3 regions of the Isachenkonia alkalipeptolytica genome follow, and region 2 is predicted to be linked to each of the others. Evidence: predicted binding sites of a transcription regulator. Region 2 holds the regulator's gene; each other region holds the start of a gene.

Region 1 (6,090 bases), on a different contig from region 2:
AGAACCCCAGGATTCATGGGAACTGTTTAAATAATAAGAAAATCTTATATAATTCGAAAAAAAATCATTACAATGATAGCTTTTCCTTTCCAAATGTTGCTCAACTCAATATTATTCGTCGGGAAACTATGAAATATTATTAACGGAATGAACAGAAAGTGAACACAAAATACCGAAATTATCAGAAAATTAATAAAACAAATCCGGAAATCCCTTCGGATCAAGGGCTTTGGAGGGGTAAAAGAAACAACAAAAAAACGTGTAAACAAAATGAACAATGAACAAAATGTTTACACGCAACTGTTAAAGACCGTACTCTTCAATTTTCTTATAAAGACTGGTGCGGCTGATTCCCAGTATTTTAGCGGCTTCTAATTTATTGTGTTTGGTTTTATTCAAGGCTCGTTTAATGGAATCCCGCTCCACCTTTTGGACCTGCTCCTTTAGGCCTAGGCCCTGGTCCAATCCCAGTGGCGAAGAACTTTCCCGGAGATAAGGGGGAAGATGGTCGGTATCGATTCTTCCTTCGCTGTCCATTAAATTCAGTGCCCGTTCAATGACATTGGAAAGCTCGCGGATGTTTCCCGGCCAGCTGTACTTCTTTAGCACCCACAGAGCTTTGGGGGTTACCTCGGTAACTCCGAGACCCAGGTCCTTGGAAAGCTTTTTAATTAAATATCGGGCAATGATTTCGATGTCGCTGTCTCGTTTGCGTAAGGGGGGAAGGGTTATTTTCACTACGTTCAAGCGGTAATACAGGTCTTCTCGAAACTGCTGCTTCGCCACCAGCTCTTTCAAGTTTTTATTACTGGAGGCGATGATGCGAAAGTCCAACTTTTTGCTTCGAACCCCCCCTACACGCTCAATTTCTTTTTCCTGAATGGCCCGGAGGAGTTTTACCTGCATATTTATTGGCATATCCCCGATTTCGTCCAGTAAAATCGTACTGTTGTTGGCCATTTCCAGTTTTCCCAGCTTGCCCCCTTTTTTCGATCCTGTAAAGGCTCCGTGTTCATAACCGAAAAGTTCCGATTCCAAAAGCTCGCCGGGAATGGCGGCGCAGTTGACTTTGATTAAGGGGAAATCTCCCCGGGGACTTAGGTGATGGATGGCCTGGGCCACAAGTTCTTTCCCTGTGCCGGATTCGCCCTCTAAAAGAACATTGGACTTGGTATTGGCAACTTTTTGGATCATTTTTTTTACGTACTCAATCTCCGGGCTGTCGCCAATGATGTCCTCTAAAGTGTAGCCTGTGGTCATTTTCTTAAACTCTTCTTGATAAAACTGAAGTTCTTTTTCCATGTCCCGTACACGTTTTACGTAGGATTCCATTTCCACCAAATCCTTAAATACCACGGTACCCACCGCGCCAATGAGTTTGTTGTTTTTAAAAATGGGAATCCGATTGGCCACCATGGTGTTTCCTTTGATTTTTTGAAACTCACCGATTTCTTCCCTCTGGTTTTTCACTACGATGTGCATCCGAGTGTTTTCAATGACCTCGGTTACATGTTTGCCCAGAGCTTCTTCCTGTTTGACCCCTAAAAAGTCGCAGTAGGCTTTGTTTAGCAGGATGACATACCCCTCGGTGTCCACAACCACTACCCAGTTAAAGATATGATTGAAAATATTACGGTACAAATCCAGCATTTCGTTAAGGTCTTTATCGGGATTTTGGAATGATTCTGTGTTCATAATTCTCACCTCGTGATCTTTTATATTTGTATTGCATACTGTAAATAGCAGTGTAATGGAATGTGCAGCGGTTTCATTGTAAATAAAAACACTTAACTTAAAACCCCTGATAGGAAACAAGTAACGATAAAAAAGCGGATAGAGAGAACTCTATCCACTTTATTATATCAAACTTTTTCAATTTAGTAAAAACTTTGTTCAGTTACTGTACAATGCTACCGAAGATTCTACATTTTTACAATTAAGCTGGTTCCCATGCCTCCACCGATGCAAAGGGTGGCCAGGCCGTAGGTGCTCTTTTGTTTTTTCATTTCATGAAGCAGGGTAACAAGAATTCTTGCACCGCTTGCGCCAACCGGGTGACCCAGAGCGATGGCGCCGCCGTTCACGTTGACTTTTTCATCTACCCACTGAAGCTCTTTACCCACGGCTAAGGCTTGGGCTGCGAAGGCTTCGTTGGCTTCAATCAGGTCCATATCCTCCAGAGTCAACTTGCCTTTTTCCAGGGCACTTTTGGTTGCATTTACGGGACCGATGCCCATAATGGAAGGATCCACACCGGAGTTACCGTAGGATACGATGGTTGCCAGGGGCGTAAGACCCAGTTCGTCAGCCTTTTCCTTAGACATGACCACAACCGCTGCGGCGCCGTCATTGATTCCGGAGGCATTGCCTGCGGTTACGCTACCGTCTTTTTTAAAGGCCGGTCGAAGCTTACCAAGTTTGTCCGCCGTAATTCCCGGCTTAATAAATTCATCGGCATCAAAGATGATGTCGTCTTTCTTACGCTGAGGAATGGTCACGGGAACAATTTCCTCCTTGAACTTTCCTTCCGCACGAGCTTTTTCCGCTTTGTTTTGTGAGGCGGCGGCAAAGGCGTCCTGCTCGTCCCGGGTAATGTCGTATTTCGCTGCCAGGTTTTCTGCGGTCACACCCATATGGTACTGATTAAAGGAGTCGGTTAAGGCGTCGTTGATCATGGTATCCACCATTTTAATATCTCCCATTTTCGCTCCCCAACGGGTTTTATCCGATACGTAAGGGGCTTGGGACATGTTTTCCGTTCCGCCGGCTACCACGATGTCGTTGTCGCCGGTTAAAATGGTTTGGGCCGCCATGGAGACGGTTCGAAGACCGGATCCGCAAAGCATGTTAATGGTTGTAGCGGGTTTTTCGACGGGAATACCGGCATTTACCGAAGCCTGTCGGGCAACCCCCTGGCCTAGACCGGCCTGCAGAATGCAACCCATATATACTTCGTCTACAAGATCCGGAGCCACTTTGGCCCGGCTTAAAGCTTCCTTAATGGCGATGGAGCCTAGATCCGGAGCACTCACTCCCTTAAGGGCACCTCCGAAATTTCCGATGGGGGTTCTTACGGCACTGACAATTACAACTTCTTTCATAAACAAATTCCTCCTTTTATTATATTCTAATGATTTTCTTCCTATTGAATATTCTTGCAAATATTGTGCCAAAAATCAAATGTAAAACATCAACTTTTCTATTGATACCCATTTCGCCGGCAGATATTAATGATTTAAAAAAAGAATAAAAACAAAATTTTTGGTAATAATAGAAAACCTAATGACTTCGGGGAAAGTTTCTTAAATCAAATTTTGTCAAAAAATTATAAAAATAACAAAAGATATCATTTCATAAAACCTACTATAATGATATAATTATATAGAGTAAAGAAAAATACATCGAGGAGAATGCAAGATGAAGAAAAGGATTGCAGTTGTTGTGGTTTTCGTAAGTTTGTGGACATTATTCGTACTGTATCCGAATCCTTACCGTTTAGGAGTAAGCGGTGCAAGAATAGTAAAGCCTGTCATTAACCCCGATGCCGTAAGTCATTTGTTGGAGGAGTTGCCGGAAACCCCGGGGGAGATTGAAGCGTATGTCCTTAGGGAAATCGTACCCTATCAGTACGACTGGCAAAGTTACGGGGTTCCTTTCTATTTTCCCCGGGTAGAGGAAGTCTTAGCCCGCGGGCGGGGAGACTGCAAAAGCCGATTTGTGGTCTTGGCCTCTATTTTTGAGGCCCTGGATATCCCCTATGAAAGAAGTTTTTCCCTGAGTCATTTTTGGATCACCTACGAAGGGAAGGAAGAGAGCTCCATGGAATCCGTGGAAAATGCGTTTTTAGTCCAGGGAGATGAAGGGGTGAGTCTGCAGATTCCGAGGGAGAGTTTACAAGATACTTATGATACGCTAAGAGCGGGATTTTGGGATGCCATGCCCGGCCACCGTAAGGGACTGCTGTTGATGGGACCGCCCCTATCCCTGTTTATATCCGCGTTTGTAACAGCTAAAGAGCAGGGGGCTTACAGATTTCGAGGCAAAGCTCTTGTTTTCAGTAATCAACTAAAAGCAACCTTGAAGGAGTCCCGAGAGAGTTCAGAGGAAAATACCCAAACGAACGAAGCTTAGACGAAACCACAACAAAACAAAGAAAAGCCCGAAAATCCGGAGACAGCTGAATGTCCTTGGATTTTCGGCCTTTTTTGTGCCGTTCTTCTGTCGCTCTAATGTCTTCGATAGACTTGGAGGGTAAGCTTTCCGTTATCCAGTTCCACATTGGCGGAGTCGATCAGCATACTGACCAGGTTCATCTGCTCACTGGAATCCACGGTGCCCACCAGATTCCAATAGTATTCCTCTAATTCCTCTTGGCGGGGTTTGTTCAGTTTTTTCGAAAGGGCCTTTAACTCCTCCCGGTCCACAATAGAGGGGTAGCCGGACATGATAATGGAGGATTCGGTCTTTCCCTGAAGAATTTCAATTGAGATATCTTCCATATGCAGATCAAAATAATAATGCAGCAGTTCATTTAACACCCGAATCAGTTTTTGCTGAACTTCATTCATCCTAAATCACTTCCTTTTTTAATGATGTAATAATCGCCACAAGAAAAGCGGCCACAAATCCTCCGGAGAATCCGTTGTTGTAAAGGTTCATCCCTCCGTGAACCGCGCCGACGTTCATGACCATGGCCATGTGTAAGAACCCTGCCAGCACTCCGTAGGGCCAGCCGAAGCGTCCCGAGATAGGGGCTAAGGTGGTTCCGAATAAAGCTCCCAGCAAAGCGCCGGTAGAATTCACATCCCAGATATTAAACAGGGTGGCTAGGTAGATTCCCACAAAAATCGGTAAAATGTTTTTCGTGTGTTTACCGAAAGCCCCGAAGCCTACAATGGTAAAAATTCCACCGATAATAGGGCCGTTCAGCTCGCCGTTTACCATAACCACATATAAGGTAGAGATCAGTCCCAGGATTCCCATATTGATCATGGTTATGCCGAAGCCGCTGATGGTAACAAAGTCGGTAACCAGTTGTCCCGCATGGGTTAAAAGATTTTTATATCCCTTAAACCTCCAACGATTGAAGTAAAGCCCCACCACGATGAAAGAGGTAAACAGCAGGCCTAAATAAAGGGAAAATGCGGGGTTGTTCCCCGAGGATACAAAAAGCACGCCCTCGTGGTCATAGCCGAAGGCCCTAAATACCGCCATAAAAACCATTCCGGTGACTCCACAGGTGAAACCGATATTATAAAGGTTAAACCCTTGATGAAACCGAACAAAGTGGGCCGCCAGGGATGGAAGGACGAACCCTGCCAGGGTTCCAAAGGTCACCGCCAGTAAAATTCCCTGGATAAGGGGAAAGTCATAGCCGAAGGAAACCTGGGAGACCAGGGGTCCAAGGGCCGTTCCGAAAAACGCGGGAAGAATAAACTTGTTGTACTTCTCTTTTTGCACCCGGCTGTATAAAAAGACGCCGAATAAAATCGGTAGAATGTTGTAGAGGTTTTTACCAAAAAGAGCGAAACCTCCGATGGTTAAAATCGCCGCCATCAAGGGGCCGTTCATGTTTACTTCGTTTTTTCTTGCGATTCCGATGGCCACAATCATTAACAGGCCGCTGTTAAACAGAGCGCTGCCGATGTTGGCAATTTCAAAATAGTCCGACACCAGAATACTGGGCGCCACGATGATGGCCTGCATGCCTCGGAGGATTTCCATCGGGGTGTTAAATATCAGGCTTGAAAGTAAAATGGCGATGGCATAACCGAGGATAACATAGTATTTGGTATCATCGGAGACCGGTATAACGGTCTCAACTTCTTCTTGTGATTCTTCTTTCGGTTCCGAGAGATTTTCCCGGACCGCATGTACTACACTGGAATTAGACAATGGTAATCACCCTTTATGAAATATTTGTCAAACAATTCTATGGGTTTTCCAGATTTATCGATGTACAGAATTTCATTACAATTATATCATGAAATAAAGCGCTGTCTATAATTCTTTGAGAAAAAAAGGTTTTATAAGCCGTAGTTTAATTGTAAAAGTAAATTAGACCCCTATTTATAAAACTGTCTAATTTAG
Region 2 (6,090 bases):
GGATGTGGAAATCGAGGTGGGAGAAAACGATGAAGAAGCCGGCCTGGGCAACATCCTGTTATATGTGATTATCGGTGCTGTTGTTATTGTGGTGATTGTAGCCATCGTTTCCATGACAAATTCCAGCAAAAAGGACTAAGATTAATTACTCAAAACAGCTTTCCATTTCGGCAAAATACCTTAATAACACAGCAGAATTCACAGTCAATAACCGGCCACCCCTAGTATTTCTATAACTGAAAAAAGGCGGAGGAATGCAGTCATTATTTTGACACCGCATCCCTTCGCCTTTATTTTTATCCTGTGATCCTTTATTTTAGCACATTCAGCTATATTCTAAACAAAAGCTTCGTCCAGTACTTGAAAGCCTCGGTTTCCTATTGTAAATATGATATTCTTTGTCCTTTCGGAACCTTACTTTCAAGCATGTACCGAATGCCTCCGTCCCCTTTGGTTTACTTTTGGTTTATTTCTCCAGGGCGTCGATGAGCTTGGGGAGAACTTCGTAGACGTCGCCGACGATGCCGATGTCTGCGATTTTGAAGATGGGGGCATCGGGGTTTTTGTTGATGGCTACGATGGTTTTGGCCCCCTGCATTCCGGCGATGTGCTGGATGGCACCGGAGATTCCGCAGGCGATGTAGAGCTCCGGTCGAACGGTTTTTCCCGTTTGGCCTACCTGGTGGTCGTGGTCGATCCACTCGGACTCCACCGCTGCACGGGAGGCGCCGACTACGCCGCCCAGTTTGTCCGCCAGGGTTTGAAGCAGTTCAAAGCCTTCGGGCTTTTCAAGACCCCGTCCTCCGGAGACGATGACTTCGCTATCTACAATGTTGACGCTGGCTTTGCCGGCCTTTACCACGTCAAGGATTTTGATCCGAATATCCTCTTCCGTAACGTCGTTTTTGAATTCAATCAGCTCTTGGTCTTCCCGTTTCCCGGATTTCTCAGCTCTTTCCATTACCCCCGGTCGTACCGTGGCCATTTGGGGCCGGTGCTTGGGACAGATGATCGTTGCCATGATGTTTCCGCCGAAGGCCGGTCTGGTTTGCATCAGACCCTTTTCTTCGGGATCGATCTCCAGTTTCGTACAATCCGCCGTCAGTCCCGTATCCACTCTTGCGGCAACTCTTGGGGCTAGGTCCCGGCCGATATGGGTGGCGCCGAAGAGGACAATTTCCGGCTTGTATTCCTCGACCATTTTCGATAATACTTTGGTGTATCCGTCGGTGGTGTACTGCTTTAAGTGCTCGCCTTCGGAGATATACACTTTATCCGCCCCGTAAGCAAAAAGTTCGTCGGTCAGGTCCCGTACGTCCTCCCCTAAAAGAACGGCGCTAAGCTCACAGCCTACTTCTTCCGCCAGTCTTCTGCCTTCACCGAGAAGCTCCGCGGCCACATCCATCAGCTGGCCGTCCCGCTGCTCCGCAAATACCCATACGTCTTTATACTGGGTAATATCCATTTGTTTCATTTGCGACTCTTCCTTAATAATCGCTCCGAAATTACAGGCGTCCACACAGGCGCCGCAGTTGGTACAGTTGTCATTCATCACCGCTTTGCTATCTATCATATCGATTGCGTCAAAAGGACAGGCCCCCACACATAGTGTACAGCCCACACATTCGTCTTGTAATATTTTAATACCCATGATGATCCCTCCTTATATCAGATTTTTTTCTTGTAGTTTTTGCACGAGACTTCCCACTTTTTCATCCGTGGTTCCCTCCAGCATTTCCCCTGCACCTTTTTGTTCCGGTGTAAAGGAACGCTTTACCTGGGTGGGGGATCCGTCAAGACCGATGTCCGTAGAAGGAATGTCTAAGTCCTCGTAGGTCCAAACCTTGATGCAGTCCTCCCGATAGGCTCGCATGATTCCGGGAATGGAAGGATATCTTGCTTCGTTTAACTCTTTGATGGTGGTCAAAAGGATCGGGCTTTGTCCCTCGATTACTTCGTAGCCGTCCTCTAGGGCCCGGTGTACCCGAATCTTTCCCTCTTCCAGATAGAACTTTTCTACATAGCTTACCTGGGGGATGCCCAGTCGCTCCCCGATTTGCGGTCCTACTTGGGCGGTGTCTCCGTCGATGGCCTGCCGTCCGCAGAAGATGATATCGTATCGTCCGATTTTCTCAATGGCCTTGGCTAAGGTATTGGATGTTGCCCAGGTATCCGCTCCGGAAAAAGCCCGGTCGGACAGAAGGATTCCTTCGTCAGCGCCCATGGCCACTCCTTCAATCAGCACTTCCTCCGCTTGGGGGGGACCCATGGTCATAACCGTAATGTGGGTGTCGGGATGTTGGTCCTTTACCCGGAGTGCCTCCTCTAAGGCGGCTTTATCGTCGGGGTTTAGAATGCTTGGCACTCCTTCCCGTATTAATGTCCCCTTTACAGGATCAATTTTTACTTCATTGGTATCCGGTACTTGTTTTATACATACAATGATCTTCAATGTCAGTCCCTCCTTTTTTATCGTAAAATGTCTGCTGCCACTACCATCTTTTGAACCTCGGAGGTTCCTTCATAGATTTCGGTAATTTTCGCATCTCGCATCATTCGTTCAATGGGGTAGTCGGATGTGTATCCGTATCCACCGTGAAGCTGTACGGCTTTGGTGGTCACTTCCATGGCGGTTTCCGAAGCGTATAGTTTGGCCATGGCCGCCAGTTTTCCATAAGGCTTGCCTTCGGCTTTTGCTGCCGCCGCTTGGTATACCATGAGTTTCGCTGCTTGAATCTGGGTTTCCATATCCGCCATCATAAACTGCAGTCCCTGGAACTTTCCGATGGGCCGGTTAAACTGCTCCCGCTCTTTGACGTACTGCACGGTTTTTTCCATGGCGCCTTCCGCAATGCCTAAGGCCTGGGCCGCAATTCCGATACGTCCTCCGTCTAAGGTTTGCATGGCAATTTTAAAGCCCTTGCCTTCTTTCCCTAACAGATTTTCCTTGGGAATCATCATATTCTTAAAGACCAGCTCCGTGGTGGCGGAACCCTTGATGCCCAGTTTCTTTTCTTTCTTTCCGATGGTGAATCCCGGAGTGTCGCTTTCCACGATGAAGGCGGTAATGCCTTTCAGCCCTTTGGAAGGCTCGGTCATGGCAAAGATGATATAGGTGTCCGCTTCCCCTCCATTGGTGATAAAGATTTTACTGCCGTTAATTCGGTAGTGATCCCCTTCTAAGACCGCCACGGTTTGTTGGCTGGCAGCGTCGGTTCCCGCATTGGGCTCCGTCAGTCCGAAGGCGCCGAGTTTTTCTCCCGAAGCCATGGGCTTTAGATACTTCTCCTTTTGGGCCTCGGTACCGAATTTCAGGATCGGCCAGCAACCCAGGGAACTGTGGGCGGATAGAATAACTCCCGTGGTGGCGCAGGCCTTTGATAATTCTTCCACCGCAAGGGCGTAGGCTAATTCATCGGCACCGGCACCGCCGTATTCTCTAGGCACTGCAATCCCCATCATGCCAAAGCGCTTCATTTTCTCCACGGTTTCACTGGGGAACCGTTCGTTCTCATCCACCTCCGCCGCAATGGGCTCCACTTCATTCTTGGTGAAACTGGCAAAGGTTTTTTGTATCATTTTGTGCTCTTTTGATAGATTAAAATTCACTTTGATCCCTCCTTGTTTTGTTCTATGGTTATTATATCCTATAGATTGTTAAAATACTATCAATAATCCTTAAAATTTTTTACTGTCTTTTTTTGGTCAAATTGTTCAGTATGTGGACACAACAAAAGAGACCGCACCTTTTTACCGGCGCCGCCTCTTTTTTCGTTTTAATCCGCTATTAATCCGCTGCTGAGCCGCTACTGAGCCGCTACTGAGCCGCTGCAGTATTACCTTCTTAGGGTCTTATTTTTCCTGATCTTCCAATGCTTTCAGCATTTCCTTCTCTTTGATCAGATAAGACATGATAAACAGACTCTCGTTTAAGTGGACATCTTCCACCACCACATCCTCCGGCACTTTAAGATCCACCGGGGCAAAGTTCCAAATGGCCTTTATTCCCGCTTCCACCAGTTCATCCGCCACACTTTGGGCCACTTCCTTAGGGGTTGTGATCACGCCGATTTCTACATCATTTTCCTTAATATACCCGTGAAGTTCTTTGTTGTCATACACCGGGGTTCCCCGGATTTGCAGCCCGATCAGGTTCGGATTGATATCGAACATGGCAAGAATTTTAAATCCGTGTTTTTCAAAGTTGGTATGATTTGCGATGGCCTGGCCTAAGTTACCAACCCCTACCACGACGGCTTTGTAGTCCTTGGTCAGTCCTAAAATCTTTTGAATTTCATTGTGTAGTTCTTCCACGTTGTATCCGTAGCCCTGCTGGCCAAATCCACCAAAATTGTTAAGATCCTGACGAATTTGCGAGGCGGTAAATCCTAGAATTCCACTGAGTTCCTTGGAAGAGATTCGATAAATTTCCCTTTCCAATAGATCCCCTAAGCATCGGTTATACTTCGGCAGCCTTCGAATTACGGCCATGGAAATGTTTCGGTTTTTCGGCATGATTACCACTCCTATTTCTAATTATTTATAAGCTGATTGTAAGATTCTGAAAAAAGGAAAGCCCCTCTTTCTTGCAAAGCTATCCTGTTATTGTTAAAATTATTTGTTATAATAGAATAGTACTAGAATATTGCTAAAAAATCAACGTTTAAATCGAAATTACAGGGATTATTTTCGAATTTTTAGGAAATCGAAGGATTTTTTGTATCCTTGAATAAGAATATATTCATTTAGTGGTGTTTTACCCGGGTTCTGCTAGAAATTCCGTTGGCTTTTGCTAGAAGTTTCGCTGTGCTTTTGCTAGGAACTACGGGGAAATTATCCTTTGGCGAAATCAATATTGAACAGCGAAAATCATATTCAATAGCACTGTAGTAATGAAGAGTAAGAGACACATTAAATTGCAAGTGTGGTACTGAGCAGCAAAAGCAATAGTGAACAGCAAAAGCAATACTGAACAGCAAAAGCAATACTGAACAGCAAAAGCAATACTGAACAGCAAAAGCAATACTGAACAGCAAAAGCAATACTGAACAGCAAAAGCAATACTGAACAGCAAAAGCAATAGCAAATAACAACAGTAGTATTTTACAGCAAGGGCCATACTAAACAGCCTATATGCGAATAATAGATAGAGGGAGCGAACTTTAATGATAGCATTATCCTGCAGCAAGATCTCTAAGAGCTTCGGCATCGATGAGATTTTACACGATATTTCATTTACCATCAATCACGGGGAAAAGGTGGGGCTGATCGGCCTTAACGGCACGGGAAAGTCCACCCTGTTTCGGATTTTAACCGGGGAGATCAACGCCGACGGCGGGGATGTTTTTAAAGCCCGGGAACACACCCTGGGCTACCTTCGCCAAGACAATCTTTTAAACGAAGAAAATCAGGTGTTGGAAGAGGTTCTGACGATTTTCAAGGACCTGGAAGTCATGGAGGCGAACCTCCGGGATCTGGAGCGGGAAATTTCCCACCTGGGTGGGGAAAATACCCCGGCGGCCCGGGAAGCTCTGGAGGAAAAGATGAACCGGTACTCCGCTTTGTTGGAGGATTTTGACGCTCGGGGAGGTTACAGCTACAAAAGCGAAGCCCGGGGGGTTTTAATCGGCCTGGGCTTTAGCAAGGAGGAGTTTACCCAGCCGATTTATCAGCTCAGCGGCGGACAGAAGACCCGGCTGTCCCTGGGAAAACTGCTGCTGAAAAATCCGGATATTTTACTTCTGGACGAGCCCACCAATCATTTGGATATCGGAGCGATCCAGTGGCTGGAGACCTTCCTTCGTAACTACGACGGCACCATGCTGCTGATTTCCCATGATCGATATTTTTTGGATCAGATTGTTACCAGAACCTTCGAGTTGGAACACAAGACCCTGAATGTTTTCGAGGGCAACTACTCCACCTTTATGAAAAAGAAACAGGAGGCGATTCAGCAGCAGCTGAAAAAGCATCTGGCCAATACCAAGGAGATTGAAAAGGAAAAAGATAAAATCCGCCGCCTGCGTCAGCACGGTACGGAAAAACTGATGAACCGGGCGAAAAGCAAGGAAAAGCAGTTTGAGAAAATAG
Region 3 (6,090 bases), on a different contig from region 2:
GAAGCGATTGCCTTTGATCGGCCGGGGTATGGGTACAGTGAATATGACCATCCCGATCAGCTGACCACGAAACAGCAGGCCAAGCTCATTCATGAAGCTCTTAATGAACTGGAGATTGAACAACCCATTATCGTCGGGCATTCCTACGGCGGGGCAGTGATGCTTCAATACCTGTTGGATTATCCGGACCAGGTACGGGGAGGGATTTCCTTAGCCGGGGTATCCTATATGGACGAACCGCCAACGGAAGGTTTTTACGCCTTACCCCGTTACCCGGTGATCGGTCCCCTGATTACCAATACCCTGGTGCTCCCCCTGGGAAGTATAATGGCTCCCAATATTTATGAGCAAGCCTTCGATCCCATGGAACCTCCCCAAAAGTACATCGAAGAGATTGCCTCCTTGTATTTACGACCGAAGCAGTTTACCGCCACGGCCTATGAACTGTCCCATATGTACGATTCGGTGAATGCAATCAGTGAACAATACGAAGAAATCACCACCCCGGTAACCATACTATTCGGAGAGATGGATCGGATGCTGGATTATGAGAAGGATGGAAAACGACTCCAGGAAGCCTTGCCGAACTCCAAACTCAGAGGGATCGAAGAGGGCGGGCATAAAATTCATCATTCCCACCCGGAGATTTTTCTTGAGGAACTAGCGGACCTGGTGGATAGAACCCAAGACTAGAGGGGCTTGATGATTACAGATAGGTTATGATCAAGGCCTTAGAAGATCAAGAAGCAGTGAAATATTTGAATCAATCCACTTTTTTGTTCATTGACGGGGTTTTAAGAAGGGACGTACCTATTCCGATTTCTTATAACAATCTCTTTTTCGATACAGGATTACAATTGGTACTCATTCGAAGGATGACTTATAATAACATTGTTAAATAATAAATTTATTATAAGAGGAGTGGATATGATGGAACTTCAGAAAAAAGCAGCCCCCTTTTCCTCCACCGGGGGTATGATTTATGCATCTTTAGGAGTGGTACTAAACATTGTGCTGGGAACGTTGGCCCAGACTCTGCAAATTCCCCTTTTGTTCCTGGATACTGTGGGAACCATTTTTGTAGCGGTGGTGTTGGGCCCATTTGCCGGTGCCTTAACGGGAGGACTGACCAATGTGATACAAGGGATGATCACCAATCCCCGAACCATCCCCTTTGCTTTGGTAAATATTGCAATCGGCCTGATCGTAGGGTTTATGGCAAAAAAATACGGTTTCAAGTTTAAAACCGCTTTGATAACCGGAGGGATTGTTGCGGTGGTAGCCCCGCTGATCGGGACTCCTATAGCGGTGGTAATGTACGGAGGAGTTACTGGCGGAGGCACCGACATTATTTTCGCCTGGTTGCTGGCAAGTGGTCAGCGAATTTTTACGGCGGCCTTTATTCCACGGATTACCGGTAATCTGGTGGATAAGATCGGAAGCTGTTTGCTGGTGTGGTATGTGATTCGAAAGATGCCGCCCCAATACCTATTCGGGAAGCGATAAATGAAAAGAAAAAAGGAACTGCTGGTAACTGCCCACTGTATTTTGAATCAGAATGCAGTCATTAAAGGTTGGGAACGGGCTTCTGGTCCTTTTAGCAGGATTGTAAAGATTGTGCTGGACCAAAACCTGGGGATCATCCAACTTCCCTGCCCGGAGTTTCGGTTTGGAGGAGAAGGCCGGCCGCCCATGACCCTACAACAGTATGATACCCCGGCTTACCGTGAGCACTGTCGGCAATTGTTAGAACCGGTAGTGGAGGAAATCAACGAATATCGAAACAAAAGTTACACAATAAAAGGAATCATCGGAATTGAACGGAGTCCTTCCTGTGACAGTAAGGGAAACCCGGGAATTTATATGCAGGTGCTGGAGGGATTGCTTGAAAAATCAGGGATAACCATGAACTCCTGGGACGTCCCGGTGGATTACCAGGAAACTGAAGGGTTCCGAGATTTAACAGAGCTTAAGGCCTTCTTACTCAATCAGGAAATATAGCAAATTTAATAAATTCCAGGGAACAAAATTAAAACCTTCCGCTTTATGGGAGGTTTTGTTATTAGTGGGCTCCGTCCCTTTTGGGCTATTTTATGACCCGAAAACCTCCGTCCCTTTTGGGCTATTTGGGTCATTTTATGACCCGAATACCTCCTGGGTTATTCGTTAATTTTGTCACAGGAGTGCAAAGGTCGTAAAAATTGTGTAAATACAACGCTACGCTTCTCTACTACAATGAAGTTGATAAAGAAATAACAACTCAAGGAGGTAGTGTGATGAAAGGATGGAAAAAGAAAACAGCATGGTTTTTACTGTTAATACTGATGGCGGTAACCCTCGGTGCCTGTAACGGCGAAGAGGACATCGATGAGGTGGAAGCGCCGGAAGGAAAGTATCAGGACGGGGAGTACGTCGCCACCGCCCCGGGACACGAAGGACCCATTGAAGTAAAGGTGACGGTTGAAAATCAGGATATTGCCAGCATTGAAGTACTGGATCATAACGAGACCCCGGTGCTTACGGATCCGGCCTTTGAAAAAATCATGCCGGCGATGGAGGAGCACAAGACCACCAACGTCGATACGGTTAGCGGCGCTACGCTGACAAGCTTAGGCATTATTCGAGGGGTGCGCAACGCCTTAGTGGAAGCCGGCGGGAATGAGGAGCTCTTTACAGAGGATGAGAAGATCACCTTTGCCGAAGAGGCGGAAAACCTGGAAGAGACCTATGATGTGGTTGTCATCGGCGGCGGCGGAGCCGGTCTGTCGGCGGCAATCGAAGCACAAGAAAACGGTGCCCAAGTGGTTTTACTGGAAAAAATGCACGCCTTAGGAGGAAACACTTTGGTTTCCGGTGGCGGGCTGAATGCACCGAATACGGAGCAACAGGAACGGAATGATGTGGAAGACAGTGTGGACCAGTTTATTGAAGACACTCTGGAAGGGGGAGATCATCAAAACGATGAAGCCCTGGTAAGCATTATGGCAGAGGAAGCCGAAGGGGTTACCCAATGGCTACAGGAAGAGATCGGAGTAAACTTTATTTCCGACCGATTGCAGCAGTTCGGCGGCCACTCCGTACCGAGAGCCCTAATTGCCGACGGCAACAAAGGAGTGGAGCTGATTGAAAAGCTTGAAGAAAAAGCCCGGGACCTTGGGGTAACCTTCAAAATGGCCACGGAAGCAACGGAACTGATTATGGACGATCAGGGAAGGGTTACGGAGGTCAAGGCGAAAAATGAAGCGGAACAGGAGCTGACCTTTCATGCGAACCGAAGTGTGGTGGTTGCCACCGGCGGTTTCGGAGACAATCTGGAAATGCGTCAGTCCTTCAACGAAGAGTACGATGACCGTTATATGACCACCGTGGTGCCCGCTACAACGGGAGACGGCATTTCCATGGCGGAAGAGATTGAGGCAAACTTTGTCGATATGGAAGAGATACAGACCTATCCCACCTGCAATCCTCAAACCGGTGTCATTTCCTATGTGGCAAACTCCCGATTTGACGGAGCGATTTTAGTCAACCAGGAAGGGGAGCGCTTCATTAATGAAATGGGAAGAAGGGACACCATTTCTCAGGGGATTCTGGATCAAACCGACCAGCAAGCCTACCTAATCTGGGGACAGGAGATTGAAGAAGTAGGAAATATGACCTCCCTCCACGAAAAAGAATTTCAAAACTTAAAGGATAATGATTTGATCTATCAAAGTGATGACTTAGGGGATTTAGCTGCGAAGTTTGATGTTGAAGAAGAAGCTTTACTTGAAACCCTGGAGGAATACAATGCCTTTATCCAAGAGGGAGAGGCAATCGATATAGAAAAGACCGGCAGTCAGCGGACCGTCGAAGAGGGACCCTTCTATATCCAAAAAGTGGTGCCCGCGGTGCACCATACCATGGGAGGCATTAAAATCAACGAGAATGCCCAAGTCCTTGATGTGAATGATGAAAGGATCGAAGGACTTTATGCTGCGGGAGAAGTTACCGGCGGTATTCATGGAGCCAATCGCCTGGGCGGAAATGCAATTACAGATATTTTAGTATTCGGTCGTATTGCAGGAGAAAATGCGGCGAAAGAATAAGCAATCACAAACCAACCTTCCGATGTTTTGTCGGAGGGCTGGTTTTGTTTTACATAGTGGAAGGGGCTTAAGAACCATGATAAAATAGCAGTAGGAAGACTGTACGGAAGTCGGAAGGGTTTGGATAAAACTAGGGAATTATGAAAGAGGGATCCGAAAATGAAAAAAAGCATTGGCTTTAAAATCCTACTGGCGGTGGGTACCGCATTTATCGCACTGTTTATATTGTTTCTGGGATTGTTTCATCAGGAGATGACCCAGGAGGTGATCCCCCTGACGGAGAATTTAACCCAGCAATTGGTGGATGCCAAAGGACAGGAAATCGATGCCTGGTTTGAAATGCGCATTGAAGAAGTCCACGGCTATGCCCGGAATATGGATTATTTCGATTTAAACCGGGAAGAGGCTCTGACTTATTTGCAGGAGCAACAACAGGTACGGGACGATGTGTACGAGTCCTTAGGCGTGATCGATCCTGAGGGGAATGCCTGTATTACCAACGGAGCCTGCTTTTCCATAGTGGATCGGGAATACTATCAACGGATCGAAGGGGAACAAAAGGCCTATGTGATCAGTCAGCCCATCGAGTCCCAGGCCAATGAGGAGAATATCGTAGTGATCCTCCATGAAGTCGAAGGGGAAGCGTCTCAGGAAGTTGCCTATGTTTCCGCGGCCATTGATCTGGGAAAAATCAATGCAATCGCCCGGGATATTCAGCTCTATGAAGGGCAGGGGACGATTATCGACAGCGAAGGACAGGGGATCGGCACTCGGGATCCCATAGGTGGTGGAAACCCTGGGATTCAGGTTTTTGACACTAGGGTGAATCCCGCGGCCTCTTGGCGATTGATGTTTGAGGTGGAAGAGCAACAGATGACCGCAGGACTTTGGCGACTGCAATACCGGGCATTAATGATCGGTATTCTTGTGGCGGCGGTGCTGTTGATTTTATTGTTCGTACTGATAAAATCCATCGTTTACCCGGTACGAAAGCTGCAAAAACTGATGGGGGAAGTACAAAGCGGAGATACCAAAGTGCGTTTTGCCGGACAGGGAGAAGATGAAATCAATCAACTGGGCGGGTATTTCAATCACATGCTGAAGGACTTGGACCGTATTTATGGGGAAAAACAGGAAGCGGATTATCGGCTGCTTCAAGAACAGGTAAAACCCCATTTTCTATACAATACCTTGGATACCATCCGTTGGTCCGCCGAGGAATACAATGCCCATGAAGTGGCGGAGCTGGTGGAAGCCCTCAGCCAATATTTCCGTGTAGGCTTTAATCAAGGGAAAAAATTCGTAACCTTAGAAGAGGAGCTAACCCACCTGGAGAGTTATCTTCGGATACAGGAAGCCCGGTATGAAGAACGTTTAGACTATGAAATATCCTACGATGAGGCACTGCTCAAAGAAAGGATCCCGAAAATCATTTTACAACCCTTGGCGGAAAATGCGATTAATTATAGTGAACTTTTGGAAAAACAGGAGAAATGTTTCCTTTCCGTCTCACTGGAAAAAAAGGGGAAAGACCTTCACATTGAAGTAAAGGATAACGGCAGAGTCCTGACCGAGGATCGGATAAAAACCATCCAAGAGTCCCTGGATCAGAATCTAGGACCGGGGGAAGCCATCGGATTCGGGCTATACTGGATTAATCACCGGATCAAACAAATCTGCGGCCAAAACTACGGGGTATACCTTTTCCCGGTGAAGGACGGAGAACAAAGAGTGGGCACCGGGGTACGGGTCATTTACTGTCGAAAAGGAGGGGGAGAGGATGCATAAAATCATCGTAGTGGAAGACGAAGGAAAAATCCGCCGGGGGTTCAGTCGTTGGATCCGGGAATATGGATCCCCCTTTCAGCTGGCGGGTGAATTTGCCACGGCGGAGGAGGCTCTGGAATCCATAAAAGAGCAGAAACCGGCGGTCTGTTTTTTAGACATTCAGTTAGGGAACCGGAACGGACTGTTTCTGGCAAAACAAATCCGGGAAATCTCCCCG

The links. Region 2 encodes Rex, which represses fermentation and respiration genes when NADH is low (regulators of the CRP and FNR family bind a similar motif). Its sites were predicted from a motif close to ATTGTTAANNNNTTAACAAT; they were not measured.
Region 1: ISALK_RS07115 (acetyl-CoA C-acetyltransferase) is a predicted target of Rex. The motif match lies at 3,314-3,333, and genes of this name have one in related genera.
Region 3: ISALK_RS14010 (flavocytochrome c) is a predicted target of Rex. The motif match lies at 2,241-2,260, and genes of this name have one in related genera.

What each region holds. Positions count from the first base shown of each region.
Region 1 covers NZ_SUMG01000007.1:76-6,165, reverse strand. The annotation lists gene ISALK_RS07120 (sigma-54 interaction domain-containing protein) at 304-1,695, opposite strand; gene ISALK_RS07115 (acetyl-CoA C-acetyltransferase) at 1,923-3,101, opposite strand; gene ISALK_RS07110 (transglutaminase domain-containing protein) at 3,418-4,131, shown strand; gene ISALK_RS07105 (hypothetical protein) at 4,227-4,568, opposite strand; gene ISALK_RS07100 (DUF1576 domain-containing protein) at 4,570-5,895, opposite strand.
Region 2 covers NZ_SUMG01000002.1:359,622-365,711, forward strand. The annotation lists gene ISALK_RS03430 (hypothetical protein) at 1-139, shown strand, start outside; gene ISALK_RS03435 (electron transfer flavoprotein subunit alpha) at 467-1,651, opposite strand; gene ISALK_RS03440 (electron transfer flavoprotein subunit beta/FixA family protein) at 1,664-2,452, opposite strand; gene ISALK_RS03445 (acyl-CoA dehydrogenase) at 2,470-3,609, opposite strand; gene ISALK_RS03450 (redox-sensing transcriptional repressor Rex) at 3,853-4,515, opposite strand; gene ISALK_RS03455 (ABC-F family ATP-binding cassette domain-containing protein) at 5,166-6,090, shown strand, end outside.
Region 3 covers NZ_SUMG01000031.1:5,552-11,641, forward strand. The annotation lists gene ISALK_RS13995 (alpha/beta fold hydrolase) at 1-693, shown strand, start outside; gene ISALK_RS14000 (CD3073 family putative ECF transporter S component) at 928-1,506, shown strand; gene ISALK_RS14005 (CD3072 family TudS-related putative desulfidase) at 1,507-2,001, shown strand; gene ISALK_RS14010 (flavocytochrome c) at 2,277-4,085, shown strand; gene ISALK_RS14015 (cache domain-containing sensor histidine kinase) at 4,245-5,873, shown strand; gene ISALK_RS14020 (response regulator transcription factor) at 5,866-6,090, shown strand, end outside.